2 linked regions of the Teredinibacter turnerae T7901 genome follow. The protein of the gene in region 1 binds, or shares a complex with, the protein of each later gene. Links are inferred from orthologs where the notes say so. Each region holds a gene or a part of one and is shown on either strand. Other genes may lie near its edges.

Region 1 (9,326 bases):
CCAAATTAGAAGATGGATCTAGTGATCCATCGTTAATTGGTCTTCGAGCATGTGATTTTCGCGTTCAGCGATACGGTTAATCAACGTTGTACCAAACACACCGGAAAGTGCTGCTACCATGCCCGCCATGGTAGGAATGGTTGCCCGGGATACACCGGAGGCCATGGATTTTGCATCACCACCGCCGGTTACTGCGAGCACATTAAACACTTCGATCATACCGGTAACTGTACCCAACAGACCCAGAAGCGGGCAGAGGGTGACCATGGTTCCCAGCAGGTCGAGGTTTTGGTTGATTTTGCTAGCTGCGCGAGAAATAAGTGCTTTACGGATTTGTCGTGAGTTCCAGGACTTGCGCTCACCGCGCGCTTCCCAGAGCTCGACGGTCTGGGCTTTAATCTTGCCCAGAGACCCTTTGTAAAACCAGAGACGCTCGAAGATTAATGTCCACATGGCGAATGCCAGTGCTGCAATCCAGTAGAGAATAGGACCACCGGAAGCAACAAAGGCTTTAATGGCTGCGAGTGCTTCCATCATTGCCAGCATGATTATCTCCTCTCGTAAATCGATAGACTGACGGCCCAGCGGCCGCCAGCGCGAAGTGGGTATTACTTGCTCTCTGATTTCTCAGCGATCAAACCAGCACTTTCTTCTTCAAGAACATGAACGATGCGCTTGGCTTTACCGTTCAGGAAGGTATGGAGAAGTACCGTTGGGATAGCAACACACAGACCCAGTACGGTAGTTACCAGTGCACCGGAAATACCGCCAGCCATTGCTTTAGGATCGCCAGCACCGTAAATGGTAATCGCCTGGAAGGTCACGATCATACCGGTAACCGTACCCAGCAGACCCAGCAGTGGCGCAACCATCGAGATGATTTTCAGCAGGTTCAAGCCGGATTCGATGCGCGGCAGCTCTTTCAGAGTTGCTTCTTCGAGTTTCAGCTCCAGAGTTTCGGTGTCTGCGCCTTTGTTCTCTTCGGCAACTTTCAGTACGCGACCCAGTGGGTTGTCGGTAGACGCAGTATTTGATTTCAACTGACGACTAACTTTCGCGCCCATAGCACTCAGTACAACGAAACGGAACAATGCCAGCAGAATCGCGAACACACCAACGCCAGTGATGATGTAGCCCACCAGCTTACCTTGGTGCCAGCGCTCAACAATGGAAGGACTGTTGATCAACGCAGAAAGCAGGGTTCCGCCAGCAGGACCTGTTGGGTCGATACCCACTTTAGTGAAGCCGCTGGTTGCCTGTTGAATAGCTGCAGCGCCTTTCATGTGGTCGCCTGGTTGGCGAGGCAATTCGTTGAGACTGCCGCTTTTCACGTCGTAAGTCAGGTATTTACCGTCTGAGAGCAGGTTGTAATTACCGATGCGCACAACTTCACGCTCAGCTTTGTTACCTGCAGGATCGGAGACAACGGAGTTAAATTTAACAACTTTGCCACCTTCAACGGTTTCACGCTGTAGCTCGTACCACAGACGCTCGATTTCTTCGATAGAAGGCAGTTTGGTTTCGCTGTTCATCTTCTCGATCAGCTCAGAGATGAACTGTGTGCGTCCGGGGTACTGAACGCTCACGATCGAAGAATCCAACGCTGCGCGCAGGTCGCCCGCAGTAGAGGTCAGGTGACCAAACAGTTCTTTCAGCGAACCCAGACGGTCATCCAGTTGTTGACGAGCAGCTTGTACGTCCTGCTCACGCTCTTTGTGCTGTTGCTCCAGACGCGCAGAGCGGTCTTCTTCAGCTTTTTTGGTGGCTTCAGCCTGAGCCAGCATGTTGGCCTGGTTAGCACGTTGCTTACGGAATTGTGCTTCGCGTTGACGATTTTCTTTGTTCTCTGCGATCTGGCTGTTTTTAACCATTTGCAGAAGTTCGTCGAGAGATGCAGCCTTGTCTTGTGCCATTACAGAACCAGACAGCGCAATTGCACCAGCAGCGGCAACAGCCACTATTGCTTTTTTAAGATTCATTTTCATTGTGCAGCCTCCGGAGCCAGAATTGGCAACTCCATAACATCAATAGACGCTTGCTTCTTAGCAATGCGAATGCCTTTGAGGATGGCCGCGCGGTAGGCACCTGCGTCCAACTCAACCCAGGCGCGTTGACGCTGATCCCAGGCTCCGGACAGTTTGGTGTCGGTTGTTTGATACATCAGAGCGATGCGGCCAACAGCCAGAATATTTACCTGACGCTCTTGACCACCCACTTCAAGGGTGTCGACATAGGTGTCGATCTTACGGCCGTATTCTGCTTCGATGTTGTAGGCTTCAAGCACCTGACGGAATTTCTCAGCAACTGAGATGTCAGCGCGGTCCTGGTTGTCGCGCAGTGTCTCAACACGCTTCAGACGCTCTTCCATGTGGAAAGGTACGTCCAAGTTTACGAACTGCTCAAGACCTTCGAGCATACGCAGGATGAGGGGCTGAATTTGACGTTCGATCACCGTGACCTGATCAATAGAAGTGTTCAGATCTTCAAGTACTTTGAGCTGGCTGGCCAACTGCTTTTCCAGCTGGCTGTTGTAAACGCGCAGGCCTTCGATTTCTTTGTTGACTGTTTTGTACTTTTGTAACAGGTCAGAAGTTTCCTCGGCCAACTTGTCGATTTTCTTCTGCGATTGAACGCCTGCAGTGGTCTTAGCTTGACCAACCTGCATGATCGCGTCCAGGGTTTTATCTGCGTGGGCGGTGCCAACCAGGAGCGCGCCAGCAGAAAGAACTGTGGTTAGAGCCACAGCTTTGATTCGCTGCTTCTTCATATATCCCCCAACTCGGGTGCTTGCATTGAAAAGGTTGCGACCGGACTAAGCGCGGAGCTTTGTGTCCAGAATGTAAAAATTAAAGGTTTGAGACTTGGTGATCGTCAAAGTTCGGCATTTTAATAAGACAGCTCACCAACATTCAAACACAAATAAAAAACGCACAGATTCAGTTGCGCAATGTATAACCAAAGGTAACACCCGAAACTGTAACTCAGTGAAACAGGTAACACTTCGGTAACACACGCTCACTAATTAGTCGGCGCGCCAATACACTAATTGCTCACAGTTTAGACTGTGCATCAGTGCAATCCAGCTCCCTCACCGGCGCTCCAAGACTAAAAAGGAATACGCGTAGGGGTTTCCAGAATCCGCTTCGTGCCGTTCGGCGCTCAGCTGTTGCCATCGACTCCTGTCGAACTCTGGAAAATAGGCGTCTCCAACAACGTCAGCGTGAACTTCGGTCAGATAGAGACGGTCTGCTTGCGGCAACATTTGGCGATAAAATTCTGCACCGCCAATTACCATAATTTGTTTTACCTGAGTTTGCGTGGCAACGTCGCGCGCGAGTACCAATGCATCCTCAAGGCTGTGACACACGTCTACCCCTTCAGCCTGCCATGTGGGGTTGCGAGTAACCACAATATTTGTGCGGCCAGGTAGAGGGCGCCCGATAGAATCGAACGTTTTGCGCCCCATGACTATAGGATGCCCCATCGTCACCCGCTTAAAATAAGCTAAATCTTTAGGCAATCGCCAGGGCAAACCATTGTCCCGCCCAATCACACCATTTGCGGCAACCCCGACAACCAGCGCAATACTAATTTCGTCACTCACGGTCATTCAGCTACACCGAAATCGGCGCTGCAATATGCGGGTGCGCCTGGTAGTTCTGAAGTTCGAAATCGTCGAAGCAAAAGCCAAAAATATCCTTGACCGCCGGGTTAATCGCCATAGTCGGCAGAGGCAAAGGTTGCCGTTGTAACTGTGTATCTACCTGTTCCAGGTGGTTGAGGTAGAGATGGGCATCGCCAAAAGTATGGACAAAATCCCCTGGTGCCAGTCCAGTGACCTGCGCGATCATCATGGTCAAAAGTGCGTAGGAAGCAATATTGAATGGAACACCTAAAAATATATCGGCACTGCGCTGGTACAACTGACAGGAAAGCCTGCCTTCCAAAACATAAAATTGAAAAAGCGTGTGGCACGGTGGCAACGCCATTTTTCCGTTGCGCACATTGTCCTGCGGCGAGATTGATTCGTCCGGCAGAAGTGCGGGATTCCAAGCTGAAATAATGAGTCTGCGAGAATCGGGCTTATGTTTTATTTGCTCGATTAACTGACTGATTTGATCGAGCGTTTCTCCATTCTGCGCGGGCCAGCTGCGCCATTGCGCACCGTAAATCGGGCCCAGATCACCGGACTCTGTCGCCCAGGCATCCCAAATTTTTACACCGTTATTATTTAAATACGCGATGTTGGTTTCGCCGTTCAGAAACCACAGCAGTTCATGTATTATCGATTTAAGGTGGCATTTTTTCGTAGTCACCAGGGGAAAGCCCTGACTTAAATCAAACCGCATTTGATAACCGAAAACGCTGACTGTTCCGGTGCCGGTTCTGTCTTCTTTTCGTACACCGTTATCGCGAACGTGTCGCATTAACTCAAGATATTGCTTCACACCTTAACCTTTTTTAGAGCCGTTCGCGCGCGGATCAGGCGCTTTTTCCGCATACGCGGGGTGCCTGTAAGCATAGAAGAAAATCAGCGCACCGATAATAATCATCGGCAAACTCAGCTCTTGTCCACGCGTCAGCCAGCCGAACATATCAAATCCGATATGAGCGTCCGGTTCGCGCACAAACTCCACAGCAAAGCGGAAACAGCCGTACAAAATCAAAAACAGTGACGCCACCGCAGCGCGCGGTCGCGGCTTGGATGAAAACCAAAACAGCACTGCGAACAACACCAAGCCTTCGAGGGCTGCCTGATACAGCTGCGATGGATGGCGGGCCACTCCCGGGTCTTTCGGAAACACCATGCCAATCGGCAAGGTCGTCACGCGGCCCCAGAGTTCTTGCCCGATGAAATTACCGATCCGCCCTAAGCCTAGCCCAATAGGCACAAGCGGCGCGACAAAGTCCATAAGATCGAGAAATCGGACCTGCATTTTTCGCGCGTAGAGCATCATCGCCAGGATCACACCAAGCAACCCGCCATGAAATGACATTCCGCCTTCCCAAACCCGGAACAGCCACAGTGGGTCATCCAGAAAGGCGCCAAAATTGTAGAAGAACACATAGCCACAACGGCCACCAAGTACCACCCCCATGGCCACGTAAAACACCAGATCTTCGAGCCACGACTTATGCACGACATTGTGCGGCTTACCTGCACGATAGGTACCGACCGCCCAGCACAGAATAAAGCCGAACAAATACATCAAACCGTACCAGTGAATATCCGGCAGGTTGATGGTTTTTCCGAAGACGGTAACGGAGCCGAGAGAGAGTGCGACGGGATCGATTTCCGGGTACTTAAGCATGCCTCATCCGCGGGAGGAGAATTTTTCGAGGGCCGATCATATCAGAGGCAGATGACGATGTGTTGTAAAAAGCGTAATCTCAGGTGTCATCCCCAAGCGGGCGAACAATACGGGTAAGACCGGTATTGCGGAAGGTTGCGTCGATAACCCGGTTGATAGACTCGGTATCCGGCAGCCGCATCACTTCGCTCAATAAGCGCTCCGCCTGCTCCAGAGTCACACTGCGCACCACCGATTTTACCTTGAGCAAATTGGTGGCACTCATGGACAGCACATCGTATCCCATTGCCATTAGCAGGAGCGCGGCCGCCGGATCGCCAGCCAGCTCACCACAGATACTCACCGGCACCCCCTGACTGTGGGAGTCCACTACGATCGCTCGCAAAGCCCGCAACACCGCGGGGTGTAATGAGTGATACAAATCGGCGACGCGCGGATTATTGCGATCCACCGCAAGCAAATACTGTGTTAGATCGTTAGAACCTACGGAGAGAAAATCGACGCGTGCGGCAAAATCTTTCGCCTGGTATACCGCGCCGGGAACTTCGATCATAACCCCAAACGGCGGCATTTCGATTTGAAACCCCTCCTCCAGCAACTCGTCGTAAGCGCGATAAAGCAGCATTTGCGCGATTTCCAGTTCGGCGACGTTGCTCACCATCGGCACCATGATGCGCAGGTTGTTCAAACCCTCACTGGCTTTGAGCATCGCGCGAATCTGCACCAAAAATATTTCCGGGTGATCCAGCGTTACGCGAATGCCGCGCCAGCCCAGAAACGGGTTTTCCTCTTCGATGGGGAAATACGGCAGGGATTTATCGCCACCCACATCGAGCGTGCGCATAGTGACCGTATGCGGCGCAAATGCCTGTAGTTGATCGCGGTAGGTTTGCCGCTGCTCTTCCTCGCTGGGAAAACGGTCGCGCAACATAAACGGTATTTCGGTGCGGTAGAGGCCTACCCCTTCGGCGCCCCGCTCCAGGGAAATCATTGCATCGGCCATCAAACCAGTGTTGACCCACAGAGCCACCCGATGGTGATCCACGGTTTCGCAGGGCAGATCTTTGAGCGCTTCGAGGCCTGCAACCAGTTGCACGTCCTCATCTACAATAACCTGATACTGGGCGCGCAGGCCATCGCTAGGGTCGCTGTACACAGAGCCGCGATAGCCATCGACGATCAGCTCGCGCCCGTCCAGATGAGTAAACGGGAGATCCACCGCGCCCATCACTGTGGGAATCCCGATAGAACGCGCAAGGATCGCGATATGTGAGTTACTGGAGCCGCGCGTCGATACAATCCCCGCAAGCTTGCCTGGCGGCACTTCCGCCAGCACAGATGCAGACAGATCTTCCCCGACAAGGATGGTATTATCCGGATAGACCCGCTCTTTGCGCGACGACTCCTGCAAACAGGCAAGCACCCGGCAGCCGAGATCCCGCACATCCGAGGCGCGCTCGCGCAAATAGGGATCGTGCATGCTTGAAAACGTTTTTACGTGCTCGAGAATAACCGAGCTCCAGGCGTAGGGCGCAGCAAAGCCCTGGGATATCTTTTCGGTAACTTCCTGGGCCAGCGAAGTGTCTTCCAACATGCCGATATAGGCGTCAAACAACACCCGTTCTTCCCGGTTTAAGCGACTTTCCAATTCGCTGGCCAGACGCCGCACATCGGCGCGCACCAGTGACAGCCCCTGCTGAAAAAACTCCAGCTCAGCATCGACGGACTCACAGGTTTGACATGGCACCGAATTGAGATCGGCAACTGGCGAAGCCACCACGCAGACGCCGATCGCGACGCCGGACGCCCCCGGTACGCCGTTGAAGCGCACCTCGGTTTTTTTACCCATCCCGCGCAAAGCGCCGGTGGCTTCCGCATGGGCAATTACCGCAGCAAGCTGTGCCGACATAGTGACCAGAAATGCTTCCTCACCTTCATCGAACTTGCGTTTTTCGCGCTGCTGGATCACCAGTACGCCGAGAATCTGGCGGTGATGAATAATGGGCACACCGAGAAAGGAGCTGAAGCGCTCTTCACCGGTTTCAGGAAAATACTGGTAGCGCGGATGACTCTCCGCATCGTCGAGGTTGAGCGGTTCTTCGCGGGATGCGACATGCCCCACCAAACCCTCTTTCTCAGAAAGCTTTACCCGGCGCACCGCACTCTTGTGCAGACCTTCCGTCGCCATCAACACGAACTGACGCTCGTTGTCGCGCAGATAAACCGAACAAACTTCGGTTTTCATCGCCTGCTTAACCCGGGTAACAATGATTTCCAACACTGAATTCAGATCCGCAGCGGCGTTGACCTCCTGGACAATACTGCGCAACGAATTCAGCATAGCGACTCCCCATCTACCAGCGGCAAACCGCTCAGCAGGCTGTTGTGCGGCGCTACCAGTTCCTTGAGCGCACGGCGGTAGACTTCTCGTTTAAACGAAACCACTTTGGACAGCGGATACCAATAGCTCACCCAGCGCCACTCATCAAACTCCGGCGGGCCGCCGCCGATCAGGTCGACAGCGGAATCTTCAGCCAGCATTTTTAACAAAAACCATTTTTGTTTTTGACCAACACATCGCGGCTCTTTTTGCCGAACCAGCTTCTGCGGCAGACGATAACGCAACCACCCCTGAGTGACCGCGAGGATTTCAACATCCTCGGCCTTAAGACCCACCTCTTCCTGTAACTCTCGATAGAGGGCCTGCTCTGCCGACTCGGATTCTTTGATCCCACCCTGTGGAAATTGCCAGGCATCCTGTCCGCCAACGCGACGCGCCCACAGCACCCGGCCGCTGCCGTCAGCCAGAATAATTCCCACGTTGGGGCGGAATCCGTCGGTGTCGATCACAGATAACCTCGCAATTAAATAGTTGTTATAATCCCTATTGTTTCACAAACCCGGGGTTGTGAACACTCATGGCAGATTGCCCTCGCACAGCCATCCACCCCCTCCGCCTTTTGGATACCCATCTCTTGAGTTTAGCAATATTTGACCTCGACAATACCCTGATTGGCGGCGACAGCGACCATGCCTGGGGCGAATTTCTGGTAGCTGAAAAAATCGTCGATGCCGACACACACAGCCGCACCAACGACCGATTCTACGAGGACTACAAGCGCGGCACTCTGGATATTCACGCCTATCTGCGATTTGCGCTTGCGCCCCTAAAACAGTACAACATGACTGAGCTGGACGAGTTGCACCAGCGCTTTTTTGCTGCCTGTATACGCCCGCTGTGGCTGCCCAAGGCCGAAGCGCTCATTGCAAGCCACCGCCAGCAAGGGCACCGGCTGCTGGTTATCACAGCCACTAACCGGTTTATCACCGCACCCATTGTTGCCGCTCTCGGAATAGACGATCTGCTGGCAAGCGATGCGGAAATTGTGGACAACCGCTACACCGGCGAGCCGAGCGGTATTCCCTGTTTTCAGCAAGGTAAAGTAGCGCGTTTGAAAAATTGGCTTGCCGAAACCGGGGAAACGCTGGCCAACAGTTATTTTTACAGCGATTCTGCCAACGACTTGCCCTTGCTCCAAGTTGTCGATCAGCCGGTTGCCGTCGACCCGGACGAACGCCTCCGTGCCTTCGCCGAACAGCACCAATGGCCAATTTTATCTTTGCGCTGAGCCGCGCACGAACCCCACATTGAGGTTAAGTATGGATACCCGAATCTTGTCCGCCTGCTGTCTCAGTTTGTGCTGCTGGTTGAGCGCCTGCCAACAAAAATCGAACGAACCTGCTGAACAAGCGACGCCGACACCACAGGCAACCGGTGTTGACATGTCGGAGCAAAACAAAACTTACTGGGACACAGGGAGCCATGCGCTAGCGTCCTCACTCAACGCTGCGCAAAAACTACAGGCACTGATACGCGCCTTCCTCGCCAACCCCAGCGGCGATTCGCTGGCCGCAGCGCAGGAGCAATGGATTCATACGGAATCTGCCTGGCAGAGCTTCTTTTTTTACTCCCAATGGCCAGTCACACTGACGGACGTTTACGCCCCCCTGTCG
Region 2 (9,522 bases), 4.2 Mb from region 1 along the record:
AGGAGCAGTCCAATGAAATTAATTACTGCCGTCATCAAGCCTTTTAAGCTGGACGCTGTTCGTGAGGCTTTATCAGAAATCGGTGTGCAAGGTATCACCGTGACCGAAGTGAAAGGTTTTGGTCGCCAGAAAGGCCACACTGAACTGTATCGCGGCGCAGAATACGTTGTTGATTTTCTGCCTAAAACCAAACTGGAAGTAGCAGTAGCCGACGACCAACTGGACTCTGTTGTTGAAGCTATCAGTAAAGCAGCTCACAGCGGAAAAATTGGCGATGGTAAAATCTTTGTATCCAGCCTCGACCAAGTTGTGCGCATCCGTACCGGTGAATCCGGTGAAGAAGCACTGTAACTCATAATTAGAAAAGAGATTAAAATTTCCGGAGATCTGGTATGGAAAATGTTCTTTATGAAATGCAGTACGCCATGGACACCTTTTATTTTTTGGTGTGTGGCGCGCTGGTAATGTGGATGGCTGCGGGTTTTGCGATGTTGGAATCCGGGCTTGTTCGCGCTAAAAATACAACAGAAATTCTTACAAAAAACGTCGCGCTTTTCGCTATCGCTTGCACCATGTACCTGATCTGCGGGTACGACTTTATGTACGGTGGTGGCTGGTTCTTAAGCGGTGTTACTACCGTTGCTGGTATGGACGACGCAGCTGTTGCTGGTGTTGTTAAAGGTGTTGCGGACTTTAATGCTGGCGTTGAAGATGCTGGCTTGCAATACTCTGGTGCTTCCGACTTCTTTTTCCAGGTAGTGTTTGTTGCTACTGCAATGTCTATTGTTTCCGGTGCCGTTGCTGAGCGTATGAAGCTCTGGGCATTCCTGGTATTCGCTGTTTTCATGACTGGCGTTATCTACCCGCTGGAAGGTGGCTGGACTTGGGGTGGCAATTCGGTATTTGGCCTGTACGAACTGAGCTATTCTGACTATGCAGGTTCCGGTATTGTTCACTTGGCCGGTGCCGCTGCTGCGCTTGCTGGTGTATTGGTACTTGGCCCACGCAAAGGCAAATACGGCCCTAACGGTGAAGTAAACGCGATTCCTGGTGCTAACCTGCCTCTGGCTGCGCTGGGTATGTTCATCCTCTGGATGGGATGGTTCGGCTTCAACGGTGGTTCCACGCTGCAATTGTCTGGCGTTGGCGTCGCTAACGAAGTGGCTAACGTGTTTGTTAATACCAATGCTGCTGCTTGTGGTGGTTTGATTGCTGCGCTCATCGTAGCTCGCATCATCTTCGGCAAAGCTGATCTGACTATGGCAATCAACGGCGCGTTGGCTGGCCTGGTTGCTATCACTGCAGAGCCTGCTGATCCCACTGCGCTGATGTCTACAATTATCGGTGCCGTAGGTGGTGTGCTGGTTGTCTTCGCTATCCTGTTCCTCGACAAACTGAAAATCGATGACCCCGTAGGTGCGATTTCTGTTCACGGTGTTGTTGGTATCTGGGGTATTTTCGCGGTGCTGATTTCTGACTCTGACGCCACCTTCGTTGGTCAGTTGGTGGGCATGTTAACCATCTTTGTATGGGTATTTGTTGCCAGCCTGGTTGTTTGGATCGCTATCAAAGCAATCATGGGCGTTCGTGTCAGCGAAGAGGAAGAATTCGACGGTGTCGACCTGTCCGAATGTGGTATGGAAGCTTACCCAGAGTTTTCGGGTACTTCAAAGTAAGTTCTTAATTCATCAGGTTGCCACAGCCTGAAATCCTGACCGGAGGCCTCAAAACCTCCGGTTTTTTTATGCCTGGAAAATACCTCCGCATCAATTATTTGAATTTCTTGTTACTGGGGCGCTTCTCGGTTAGCTTCTTATCCCAGCAGTGCTGGCGCAGGTTTCCCGTTGGCGCAATTATCCCCGCCATCGGCCCCTTCAGCTCATTGCGCCGATATCATCAACGGCGTACACGTTTTACAAGCCTTCGCATAAGGTGTAAATTTGCGAATTGGTCTGCCGGAACCCGGCTTAAACCCTATAATTAAAAATACGAATAAGGTGCTCGTAAGGAATTTCCCATGAAACTAATCACTGCAGTAATCAAACCTTTCAAGCTTGACGACGTCCGCAATGCGCTGTCGGAAATTGGTGTTCAGGGCATGACCGTAACGGAGGTGAAAGGGTTTGGTCGGCAAAAGGGGCACACGGAGTTATACCGTGGCGCTGAATATGTAATCGACTTTTTGCCCAAAGTAAAATTGGAGTTGGTGTTGGGTGACGATGTGGTCGATCAGGCTGTTGAAGCGATCACCAAGGCCGCACAAACTGGCAAAATTGGCGATGGCAAGATCTTCATCACCAACTGCGAAGACGTTATTCGCATTCGTACTGGCGAAACAGGCCCAGACGCGGTTTAATTTTTGTCGCAGCGCTGAGCCCGTTGGCGCTGCGAAATTTCCAGAACAGTAACGAAAATCACATAGTTTCTTCGAACCTCCTTTCTTTCTTGCACGATCAAAATAGCTCAATCGGCTATCAATCTTTCTCTTTTAGAACAAAAAAAACTAAAAAAATCTGTTTTAAAGAAATGACATTGAAATCACTCTGGACTATAAATTAGCGGAATTTCAATTGGCCTGTCCCATGGCGTTCTTGAGTGTTGCTTAATTCTTGAGGGTTTATTTATGACGGATGAAGAGTTGATTGAATCGGATGAGTCCGAGGATGATGGCGGCGTAGATTTGGGTGATGAGTATCTCGCCTCTGATGGGGTAAGTAGCAAGGAGGCGGAGCGCAGGCGGCTACAGGCGGAAGTCGAGGCGTTTCTAGCGAGCGGGGGGAAGATCAATCAGATACCTGCGAACGTTGTCGCCGACCCACCCAAGAAGCCGGAATCCAATTACGGCGGCCAACCGATCTAAATAGTCTACTTGAAGCAGCCGCGTTTAGCGGCTGTTTTTCTTTGCCCCTACAAATACTTGGGAAGTAAGCGATTGAGTACTTCTGCTATATAGCCCAAAAACAGCGTTCCCATGCTTGAGCGATAATAGTTTGGATCCTGGTTGCCAATGGCAAGCACCCCTAGCGGGGAGCCGTGCTGCAATATCGCAACGGCTGCACTACCAACCTGCGGTGCATCGTCGTCGAACAGGAACTGGCACTCTTTCACATCGAGGCCTCCACTGACTGTGTTCATCGACTTCAGGCGTTTGCCAATGTAGTCGCGGGCGTCGTACACGGACGCGATACGAGCGGCGCTGGCGGGCGTGCTGCTGTTGCCGAAGATGATCAGGCGGGTATAGTGGATCTGAAATTCTTTGTCGAAGCTGTAGTAGAGGGCGTCGACCAGATCGCCAAGATCATTGCATTCGAGCAAGGCCAGCACCAGCCGCTTGGTCTTGTCGAACAAGCGGTCGTTCTCACGGGCGTTATCCAGTAACTGGCTGAGACGGTGGCGCATATCCATATTGCGCTCGCGGAGCACCGCGACCTGGCGTTCCACCAGCGAAACGGCCTTGCCGCTTTCATGTGGAAGTTGAAGCTCGCTGAGCAAATCGAGATGCCGATTAAAAAAATCGAGATTGGTTTTTAAGTAGTGGGCGACCTGCTTTTCGGTGAGGCGCTCTTTTTTATCCGTAATGGACTCGCTCATAGTTTAACCTGTCCATGAAATACAGCTTTGGCTGGCCCCGTCATCATAACAGGCTTTTCTGCGCCCTCCCATGTGATGCTGAGGCTGCCGCCGGGGAGATGAACTGCAACTGTAGTGTCGAGCAACCCGCGGACAATGCCGCTGACGACTGCAGCGCAGGCTCCAGTGCCGCACGCAAGCGTTTCTCCAACGCCGCGTTCAAACACCCGGAGTTTAACTTCTTGGCGGGAAATTAATTCCATAAAGCCGGCGTTGACTCGGTTTGGAAATTGCGCATGAGTTTCAATTTGTGCCCCCAGTGTTTTTACCGGGAAGCTGGCCAGGTTATCCACGAGCGTGACCGCGTGCGGATTACCCATGGAAACGGCGCTGATAGTAATTTCCATGTTGTCCAGCTGGAGCGGATATTCGGGCTGCTCGTGCGGTGTCACAAACGGAATTTGCGCGGGCGCCAGCACAGGTACACCCATATTGACCGTGACCTGGTTGTCGTCAAGCACATGCAGCCGCAACAGCCCCGCTGCCGTCTCCACAACAATGTCTGACTTCGCTGTCAGTTGTCGCTGCCGCACAAATACCGCAAAACAGCGAGCGCCGTTGCCACAGTTTTCTACTTCGCTGCCGTCGTTATTGAATATACGGTAACGGAAGTCTGCGTCTGGATTGTCTGGAGACTCAACAACCAGTACCTGGTCGCAACCGACACCAAAATGGCGGTCAGCCAACTTGCGGGCGCGCTCGGGTGTTATGGTGACTTTCTGGCTGATAGCATCGATCATGACAAAATCGTTGCCCAGACCATGCATTTTGGTGAACCGCAAACGCATCAGCTAGGGTCCTCGCTACCTAATAGCTGCTCACCGCGAACCAAATCGGCAAAGGTTTCGCGGGCGCGAATAAGGTGATGTTTGTCGCCGTCGACCATGATTTCGGCAGCTCGGGTACGGCTGTTGTAATTGGAGCTCATGGTAAACCCGTACGCGCCACTGGACATTAGAGCAAGTACGCTGCCTTCGTGGAGCGCTAATGCGCGATCCTTGGCCAGCCAGTCTCCGGTTTCGCACACAGGCCCAACCAGATCCCATTGCTGGGTGGGTTCGCTTTCTTCGGGCGCAATCACCGGAAGTACGCGCTGCCAAGCCTGGTAAAGCGAGGGGCGGATGTTATCGTTCATCGCAGCATCAATTATTGCGAAATTTTTGTGCTCAGTTGGCTTTAAGTAAAGCACTCGGGTGAGTAGTACGCCGGCGTTCGCGACGATTGAGCGCCCGGGCTCGAACATCAGTGCGACCGCGCGATCACCGAGTTTGGCAATAACCTGCCCGACATAGTCTGCGGGCGAAGGGGGTTGCTCGTTGTTATAGGTTACGCCCAGGCCGCCACCGAGATCCAGATGGCGGATAGTGATGCCTTCTTCCGCGAGCTGATCCATCAGCGCCAGGACACGGTCCAGTGCATCCATAAACGGGGCTAGCTGAGTTAACTGGGAACCGATATGACAATCGATCCCAACCACGTCGATCCCATCCAGGCTGGCCGCCCGACGGTAGACGTCAAGTGCTGTCTGAATATCAACGCCAAATTTGTTTTCTTTCAGGCCGGTGGAAATATAAGGGTGGGTGTTGGCATCCACGTCCGGGTTAACCCGCAGGGATACACGTGCCGTAGTACCCATCGCTTGCGCAACCTGCGCAAGTGTTTCCAGTTCCGCTGCCGATTCCACGTTAAAGCAGGCAATCTGCTGTTGCAGCGCGAAGCGCATCTCCTCAGCTTTTTTACCTACACCGGAGAAAATCACACGATCGGCGCTACCGCCGGCGGCGAGTACCCGCTGAAGCTCACCCTGAGAAACGATATCAAAGCCCGCGCCTTGTTGCGCAAGCACCTGAAGCACCGCGAGGCTCGAGTTAGCCTTGACTGCGTAACAGATCATACCAGGGTGCGCGCCGAGCGCACTGGCGTAGGCCTGGTAGGATTGTTCAATGGATGCGCGGCTGTACACGTAGCAGGGCGTGTCGTAAGTATCGGCGATAGCGGAGAGTGTACAACCCTCCACCGTGAGCTGATTATCGTTGTAACTGAAGTGCGCCATGGTATCTATTTATTCCTGAGCCGATGCGTTGCTTGTATTGGTGACTTCACTGGTGGAGCTTGCTGGGGCCTCGTCAGGTTTATCTGGAAGTCGTAACGGGCCGCTCTGACCGCAAGCCAGAAGCGTGCTAGTGGTTGCTGCCAACAGGACGAAACGAGTCCAGGCGGCGAAACGGTCAAGCATGGTTGGGCTCCCTGTGCCAGATTGCTAAAACAGGCGAGTATATAACGGATCGCGGTATCCGCCTAACTCAATCACCGCGAGAAAGCAGGTGCCAAGGGTAATCCGGAATTCCACTGGAAAACGCATAAACGCTTAGCGGAAAGTCTATTTGAAAACGCGACGGCTCAAAGCCCTGCGAGCTTATCGGTAACTTGCAAGCGGTTCTTCGCCGAAATGTTTGATTAAGAGGAGGGGCGTGGTATCACTTCGTTTAAGACTGTTACATTTTTTTGGGTTGGGAGTGGCCGCTAAAGCGGGCGGCCAACCATCCTTACTCAGACATGAGGTTTGTTCGCTTACAGGTAGTTGCCAAGGTCCTCTTCCATGATTTTACGGGGCGCGCCGGCATTTTCGACTTGCTGGGTTTTGGTTTTACAGTCGCGCGCGCGTGCGGCATCTGCATAGGCATTGTGAGCGAGAACATACCCGACAGTAGCGACTGTCTCCACGACTAGTTGACGTCCTATCGCAAACAGCACAGCTTTACATTCGTCGCCCCCGCATTCGCCAACTGTTGCTGGCAGGTTTCCCCCACTGCGGTCTTGCAGTATCACCAGCCCTTGGCCGGGTGTTGGATCGGGTGCAAGTGTCGCATAGGCCGTCGCTGTGCCGCACTCTTGGTCAACTATGACTCGGGTTTTCGGTGATACAAAAACGCATGCGTTGAGCGTTGGTAACGCAGCTAAAGCCAGGAAGAGTTTTTTCATTGTAAAGCCCTCTGTAGCGCTTACCGCTAGTGTACACACAGGAGCGAGTCGAGAGGGGCGGCCGCAACAGTCTGTTACAGAGAGGCCTGTTAGTGCGCAGTCGGTTATCCAGTGTTGAGGGACTGCAATTCAGCCTCGATCAAAAACAGCTCATCGAGCGATGGCTGCCAGCCAAAATTTTTAAGGACGACGCGATTTTTTTTCACTGCGACGCCCTCTTGTTCAAGGTGGGCCGATTGGCGACGTGCGGTTTCACTCGCCTCCGGAAACGCCAATTGTCCATTGGAGCGCAACACACGGAACCAGGGTAGAGGCGTTGGCGACATGCCAAGCACGCGCCCCACCAGTCTAGCGCGGCCGGGGAGCCCGGCAAGTTGGGCGATCTGTCCGTAACTGGCAACCTTGCCTTTTGGAATTAATCGTACACAGAAAAAAATAGCCGAGTGAGACGCGTTTTCGTTAGACAAGGTAACTCCCGTTATTGTGCCGCCATAAAAATGGCTTATGTCGCAAAAAATAGTTTAAACGCATACAAGTTTGTTTGGTGATTTTTTATGGCGTAAATTTGTGTATATAAAGTTGACAGTGCAGTCGGCGCCTGGATGTACCGTTGCGTCTAAAATAACCCTATTTCCACCAATTGGGGTAATAAATTTCCTATTGGATAATGTAAAATAATTCGCCATCTAAATTAATAATAAAAAAACGTCAATCATATTTTAATTTCAAGATATTACACTCCTGTTTTTCACATTTCTTAAGTTCAAAAATATTCCTTAATTTCGTAATTTGATCACGGGAATAGTAGCGCTATTTGTTAGTCTGCTTTCGCCAAAGGGCAGTCGCCCTTTGGCTTACCAATTGATGGAATATCTAAACAAGGAAATAGTTATGAAAATTAAACAATTCGCAGTTGGCTGTTTGGTCGCTTTATTGGGGGCTGGCGCGGCCTCCGACGTGTTTGCTGCTTCGGAGGTGATTTCAGCTGAAATTTTTAACGATGTAGAAACCGAATGGAGAGAAGCGGTCACTGGCAGCGCAGATGCAAATTTTTCAGTAATAAATAAGCATTTGCGGGTGGAAGTGCAGACTCCAGGCGATCTATGTGAAGATGTCATCTACTACCTGCCGAATCAACCAACCCAGGGTGGTCTGCTCGAGTTTTATTTTTCGGCGTGGTCGGACACTGAGGGCGCTGAGGTAAAAGTTGTTTTTTTTGATGAGGAGGAGGCTGATATAGTTTACGGTCATAGCTATGTGTTAACTTCAGAGTCATCATACTATCGATTCTTTGGTGAGCCTGCTGACTATGTCTGGGGCGATAGCGTTAAGATACAGTTTTGCTTCGGTGGCGGCGTTCCTTCGGTTATACACATCGACGATATTGTTTATGCTTTTGAACTGGACCCCTGGAATTGGAATATTGATACGATTGTCTCTCTTCGAGGACTTGAGCCTACCTATGAGAGTATGGCCAAGACGAGCGAGGTTGTCGCTGCTGCCAAGCGCAATCGCGCCAAACTTGCAATTGGTATTCAGGGCCGTGACTTGATTGACGATGGGAGCCCGGAAAAAAACGCCTTTTTAACCTATTTAGCTGAACTAGTGGCCGATAGTGATATTGAATTGTGGAACAATGGTTGGAATGGCTTTCGCTCTGGCGCGCAGACAGAGTACGACGGCACCCCAAAAAAACATCAGCGTGAGTCCATTTTGGATACCAATACGCTGGCTAAAGCCAAGTTAGGATTGGAGTTTAAAACGTTCGGTGCTCCGTACGCACGCAACGATCAAACTACATGCGATGTTATTGAGCAATTTAGCACAATGCCGATCATGCTAATGCCAAAGGAGTGTGACGATCATGGGGATTACGAGATTCGGTTGACTAACAAGATTGGGATTGGGGAACTTCAAAACGAAGTGGATTTCGGCTATTTTTTAACGCAGTACTTTGATACGGTTTATCACACGCCAGATCATATTGTAATTGATGGTGATATAAGTGGTTGGACATCGCGAGACGTGATGGAATTCGAAAAAATTCTCGATTTTATTGTTCCAGTCTACGGCTCCGATACGCCCTACGGTCATTATCTGAAATTCCACTAGATTTATTGTTTAATTTTTAAACAATCAAAAACAGCCCGCAGTTCAGGGGCTGTTTTTGCGTTTAACTTGATTTATTAAATACAAATTCGGCCAAAAGTTAATGAGAATATCACAGCTATACGGTGTGAAGTCTTACTCCCGTCAGTATCTGTAGGGTTTTGCAAGTAAGGTTTATAAGCGCTTGTTTTACAAGACGTATTGCGACATAAATATTTAGAAAGAAGAAATTTTACGAGAAAAAGTTTTTCGAGAGAAAACGTTCGAATGCCACCCTCTCGTTTATGCTCGATCAACGAGCTTGCGATTATTGGAGCCTTTGAGTCAGATACAGGATTTACGAGGAAGCGGGCGATATTTACTCCCAATCTGGTGCCCATCAGTAGTTGTCGCTTAGGGTCGCGAGCGACGCGCGATAAATGCTGTTAGTGTGGCCAGACGATTGTTGGCCAAAGCAGGTTAAGCAGAGGTTCCTATATTAGCAAGTTCTCACGAGCGTTGGTCCAGCGCGCGTTATAAGCCAGAAGCCGTATTCGGCCAGCTGTCGGGCTGGCCGGGACGGTCTGACTGGTGGCGGCTTGACCTAAAGAGGCTCTCCAAAACCGCGGTCGCGGGGATTACTCTTATTGGTGATATCGGTGACTAATCGTGCGGCTCCAGACCAAATTAAACCCGCTTACGCGGTCTGTGCATGCACTGTTTCAACATGCAACGTATGGCAATCCCAAAATGTGTGCCACAAATCCAGGTAGGTATCCGCCTTTTGCTGAAGATTTTCCCAATCTTCAGGAAGTACAGCCT

What was found.
Region 2: the proteins of TERTU_RS01605 (region 1) and dapF are in contact, whole or in part, in a solved structure (PDB 5YGU), measured with the Escherichia coli proteins. The link is inferred for Teredinibacter turnerae T7901 from one-to-one orthologs.

Annotation. Positions count from the first base shown.
Region 1 is NC_012997.1:378,549-387,874, reverse strand. Bases 6,405-9,207 are described here. They hold TERTU_RS01605 (RNA pyrophosphohydrolase), read right to left. Parts: upstream 8,163-9,207; coding sequence 7,647-8,162; downstream 6,405-7,646. Other genes in these bases: TERTU_RS01595 (imelysin family protein), read left to right, coding at 8,973-9,207; TERTU_RS01600 (histidinol-phosphatase), read left to right, coding at 8,288-8,941; ptsP (phosphoenolpyruvate--protein phosphotransferase), read right to left, coding at 6,405-7,653. Outside these bases: TERTU_RS01640 (MotA/TolQ/ExbB proton channel family protein), read right to left, coding at 19-546; TERTU_RS01635 (MotA/TolQ/ExbB proton channel family protein), read right to left, coding at 609-1,985; TERTU_RS01630 (DUF3450 domain-containing protein), read right to left, coding at 1,982-2,767; folA (type 3 dihydrofolate reductase), read right to left, coding at 3,089-3,610; TERTU_RS01620 (thymidylate synthase), read right to left, coding at 3,615-4,448; lgt (prolipoprotein diacylglyceryl transferase), read right to left, coding at 4,452-5,312; more of ptsP, read right to left, coding at 5,392-6,404; more of TERTU_RS01595, read left to right, coding at 9,208-9,326. UniProt on the Escherichia coli protein: Master regulator of 5'-end-dependent mRNA decay.
Region 2 is NC_012997.1:4,612,593-4,622,114, reverse strand. What follows is about bases 2,504-5,502. They hold dapF (diaminopimelate epimerase), read right to left. Parts: upstream 4,419-5,502; coding sequence 3,588-4,418; downstream 2,504-3,587. Other genes in these bases: lysA (diaminopimelate decarboxylase), read right to left, coding at 4,418-5,502; TERTU_RS18535 (DUF484 family protein), read right to left, coding at 2,908-3,591; TERTU_RS18540 (hypothetical protein), read left to right, coding at 2,624-2,860. Outside these bases: glnK (P-II family nitrogen regulator), read left to right, coding at 13-351; TERTU_RS18550 (ammonium transporter), read left to right, coding at 393-1,676; TERTU_RS18545 (P-II family nitrogen regulator), read left to right, coding at 2,018-2,356; more of lysA, read right to left, coding at 5,503-5,683; LPS translocon maturation chaperone LptM, read right to left, coding at 5,693-5,866; TERTU_RS18520 (hypothetical protein), read right to left, coding at 6,202-6,612; TERTU_RS18515 (MGMT family protein), read right to left, coding at 6,717-7,079; TERTU_RS18510 (polysaccharide deacetylase family protein), read left to right, coding at 7,462-8,724; TERTU_RS18505 (heme oxygenase-like domain-containing protein), read right to left, coding at 9,398-9,522. UniProt on the Escherichia coli protein: Involved in the succinylase branch of the L-lysine biosynthesis and in the biosynthesis of the pentapeptide incorporated in the peptidoglycan moiety. Catalyzes the stereoinversion of LL-2,6-diaminopimelate (L,L-DAP) to meso-diaminopimelate (meso-DAP).